Regions from separate parts of the Comamonas sp. B-9 genome, predicted to be linked through region 2. Evidence: predicted binding sites of a transcription regulator. Region 2 holds the regulator's gene; the other holds the start of a gene.
The links. Region 2 encodes sigma-54, which starts transcription at its own class of promoters, with help from an activator protein. Its sites were predicted from a motif close to TGGCANGNAANCTGCTTT; they were not measured.
Positions count from the first base shown of each region.

Region 1 (2,189 bases), on a different contig from region 2:
ACCGGCTCACGCCATCATCCCAACACAAAGCGCCTTCGGGCGCTTTTTGCATTTCTGCGCAGGGCTGCAGAGATGGTGCTTCGTCAAGAGGAAACAGCGCCTGCAGCAGCCAACGCATTGATCAGCATCAGCTTCTGAGAGGAATCAAGGGTAAACCCGTAACCAAAATCCGGTAGCACCCAACACATCGTGATCCTTTGTCAACCGCGTATCGAAAATGTCATTTGTATAGCTTATGTGCATATAATCGTGACGAGGTTTATCAATATGCCAAGACTCATAGTTTCATTAGATGGAGTGGTGATCCAGGACTACATGCTGACGGAGTCCAGGGCCACCCTGGGGCGCCGTTCCACCAACGACATCGTGCTGACCGACATGGCGGTCAGCGGCGAGCATGTGGCGTTCACCTATGAGAAGAAGATCGGCATCGTTGTCGTCGAAGACCTGGGCAGCACCAATGGCACCAAGGTCAACGGCTTGAAGGTGCGCCGCCAGGTGCTGCAAAGCGGCGACCTGCTGGACATCGGCAAATGCCGCATCCGCTTTTTGATGAACTCTCTCGTGCCCGAAAGCCATTACATGCATGCCAGCGAAGCCGGCAGCCTGACCGCCAAGCCCGCCCATGCCGACCACGGCGAAGACAGCCCCACGGTCCCCGCCGACTTCCCCCCTGCCGAAGAGCAGCCCTACACCCCCAGCCCCTACCTGCGCGCCGTCAGCGGCGCCAGCGAAGACATCATTCTGTCCAAGGTCGTCACCACCGTCGGCCGCCCCGGTATCGCCGTCGCTGCACTGACCAAGCGCGGCAAGGGCTATATCGCCACCAAGGTTGACGGCTCGGCCGATGTGGTGCTCAACGGCCAGGCGCTCAATGGCGCAGGGCTGTCGATGCACAAGGGAGACAGGATTGAGCTGGCGGGGATGGCTTATGAGTTTTGGACCTAGGGCTCTGGGTCTTGGGCTTGCATAGACAGGGCCTACACAAATGCTGCGGCACCTTTGGGTGCCGTTTCTGTTTCTGCTTCCCATGCTCTTAGCATGCACAGTCGTTCATCGGGTGACAAAAATGGCAGAAATCTTGGCTTGCTGACATTTATGAACGTCTTGCACAATAAGTTAACAAAACGCCGCATTTTTGTCAGTCGAGGCCGCGAGGTGCGTAGACGCCAAAAGTTGGCACAGCACTTGCAATAAGTGATGCACGCCAAGTCGCTCGACAAGGCTACCTAATCACTGGTTACATAGAGAGGATTCAACATGCTGCATAAGATGCAAAAGGGTTTCACCCTGATCGAACTGATGATCGTTGTGGCGATTATCGGTATTTTGGCTGCTATCGCACTGCCTGCTTATCAAGATTACACTATTCGTACGAAGATTTCGGAAGGCGTCATTGCGGGCAGCTCTGCTAAAGGTTTGATGTCTGAAGCGTTTCAGACGGATGGCACCGCAGGATTGACCGCTGCTGCCACTGCCTACATGGCAAATCCAAATCAAAAGGCTGAAGCTTCGTCAAAGTTCGTGGATGATGTCACTATTGCTACTGATACTCCATGGAATATCACTGTCGCAATCAAAGCAACCGCAGGCAATGGTATTCCAACTGGATTGAATACCCAGACTATTACTTTTACGCCCAACGTGCAGAATGCAGCTCCTACCGCTGCATCCAAGGGCGCTATTGACTGGGCTTGTGCTTCGGATTCTAATCAAACTGCGACCAGTCGTGGTCTTGCAAGCGTAGTTGCTGGTACACTTCCTGCAAAGTACGCTCCTGCAGAATGCCGTTAAAACTGACGACGTAAGGAAATAAAAAAGGGGCTTTGCCCCTTTTTTTATTTTCAAAATACTCTTTAATCTATGCGTTGACGAGATAGTTTTAATGCGTATCAAATTTTCTTTAAAGCTTGCATTCCGGCATTTTTATATTTCGATTGTAGTTGCCTGTATTACGGCGTTCTTTATTTTTAAATTTATTTATCCTTGGCCGACAGATAATATTTTGGGTGTATGGAGAATATATTCTATTCTTCTTATGGTTGATGTTGTATCAGGGCCCCTTTTGACATTGGTAGTCGCATCACCTCATAAATCTCGCAGGGAGTTGATTATAGATATTTCTGCGATTGCAATGATTCAGGCGCTGGCATTAGTGTATGGATTGTATACACTTTATGTTTCTCGTC
Region 1 is NZ_KE148563.1:14,653-16,841, reverse strand. It holds gene H928_RS0111385 (TerC family protein) at 1-1, shown strand, start outside; gene H928_RS0111380 (FHA domain-containing protein) at 268-948, shown strand; gene H928_RS30775 (pilin) at 1,261-1,794, shown strand; gene H928_RS31535 (hypothetical protein) at 1,886-2,189, shown strand, end outside.
Region 1: a site for sigma-54 is predicted at 1,178-1,195, ahead of H928_RS30775 (pilin). Genes of this name have one in related genera too.

Region 2 (2,189 bases):
TCGAGCGCCCGATGACCAATGGCTTTGCGCAGTGGCTCAACCGCTGGCTGGGCACGCATGTGGTGGCTGCCGCCAGCTCGCCCAACAACGAAGGTGATCCGCGCGGCTTCATCAGCCGCATCTTCAAGATCTCGTTCTACATGGGCCAGTACCGCCGCCGCTTCAAGGCCTGGAACAAGACGGCCTACAAGTTCACCAAGTTCGGCCTGATGCTCGCCGCTCTGGCCTTGTTCATCTGGTGGCTGTGGCCGAAGTAAATCGGCAGCTTCCACAAGCGAAAACCGCAGTGCCCAGGCAGCTGCGGTTTTTTTATGGTGGCTGAGACTTTGGCTACAGCGCCTTGCGCAAGCTGGCGGGCGGGATGCGCATGGCCTCGCGGTACTTGGCCACCGTGCGGCGCGCGCATTCAATGCCCTGGGCCTGCAGCAGATCGGCGATTTTTGCATCCGACAGCGGCTTCTTCGCGCTTTCCTCGTCCAGCAGCTGCTTGATCAGCGCCTTCACGGCCGTGCTCGACGCACTGCCCCCGGTCTCGGTGCCCAAGCCCGAGCCAAAGAAGTACTTGAGCTCAAACGTGCCCTGGGGCGTGGCCATGTACTTGGCCGTGGTCACGCGGCTGATGGTGGATTCATGCAGGCCCAGCTCATCGGCAATCTCGCGCAGCACCATGGGGCGCATCGCCAGCTCGCCATGCACAAAGAAATTGCGCTGGCGCTCGACGATGGCCTGCGAGACGCGCAAGATGGTGTCAAAGCGCTGCTGGATGTTCTTGATGAACCAGCGCGCCTCCTGCAGCCGCTGCTGCAGTGCGCCATGGCCTTCGCTGCCCTTGTGGCTGCGCAAGGCATTGGCGTAGACATCCTGCACGCGCAGGCGCGGCATCACCTCGGCATTGAGCTGCACGCTGAAACCGGGCACCGGCAGGCCGCGCTCATTGCTGGGTCGCACGATGACATCGGGGATGATGGTGTTGCGGTCCACATCGGCATAGGGCCGGCCGGGGCGGGGTTCGAGCTTGGCGATCAGCGCCAGCGCGCTGCGCACCGCCGCCTCGTTACAGCCGGTCAGCTGCACCAGCTTGCGCACATCACGGCGCGCCAGCAGATCAAGGGACTCCTGGCAGACCAGCAAGGCAGTCTCCAGCGCCAGCGCATCGGCCTCGGGCGTGTCCGAGCCCTCTTCATCCAACAGGCGCTGCTGGGCCTTGATCTGCAGCTGCATGCATTCTGACAGGTTGCGCGCGCCCACACCAATCGGCTCCAGGCTTTGCAGCAAGCGCAGCGCCACGGTCAGGTGGTGCAGCAGCGCCTCGTAGCGCTCGGGGTCCGAAGCATCGCCAAAGCTTTGCGCGAGCTCGGCCAGCGTTTCTTCGAGGTAGCCGTCGTCGTTCAGCGATTCGATCAGAAAGTAGAGCGCGGCCCGGTCTTCCTGGCACAGGCGCAGCGACAAGGCCTGGCGGTGCAGCACATCCTGCAGGCTCAGGTGCTCGCTGCGGCGGTCGGACATCGGCGTCTCGTCGTCGTCATCGCCTGCGCTGGAGCGGGCGGGCAGATCGCCGCCCCACTCTTCCCAGTCCGATGCCGAATCGCCGGCAGCGGCCTCCGCATCGACGCCGGTTTCCTTGCCCGCAGCAAAATCCAGCGGCTGGTCGGAGGTTCCGGGCTCGAAATCGCTGCTGTTGCTGGTGTCGGCGCTGGCAGCAGTATCGGCAGCCTTGTCGGCTGCGTCTGCAGCTTCGGCAGATTCAGCGGCTTCTTTACCGGCTTCGGCCTCGGGGGCCTCATCGCCCTCGCGCTCCAGAAACGGGTTTTCGTCGAGCATCTGCTCGACTTCCTGCGTCAGCTCCTGCGTGGACAGCTGCAGCAGGCGGATCGACTGCTGCAGCTGGGGCGTCAGGGTCAGGTTCTGCGATACGCGCAGCGACAGCGACGGCATCATGGCTGCGCCTTTGCAGCGGCTGCGGCAGTTGGCAACAGATCAGCCCTACCGGGCCCGCAGCGCAGGTCGGTAGCTTGGCTGGCACGCCCGCCAAGGCGTGCGGTGTCACATACGGAAATGTTCACCCAGATACACCCTCCGGACCTCTGCGTTCTCCACAATCTCTTGCGGCGTCCCGGCGGCCAGCACCTTGCCATCGCTGATGATGCAGGCATGGTCACAGATACCCAGGGTTTCGCGCACATTGTGGT
Region 2 is NZ_APCR01000297.1:11,291-13,479, forward strand. It holds gene H928_RS0102330 (aspartyl/asparaginyl beta-hydroxylase domain-containing protein) at 1-257, shown strand, start outside; gene H928_RS0102335 (RNA polymerase factor sigma-54) at 331-1,938, opposite strand; gene lptB (LPS export ABC transporter ATP-binding protein) at 2,044-2,189, opposite strand, start outside.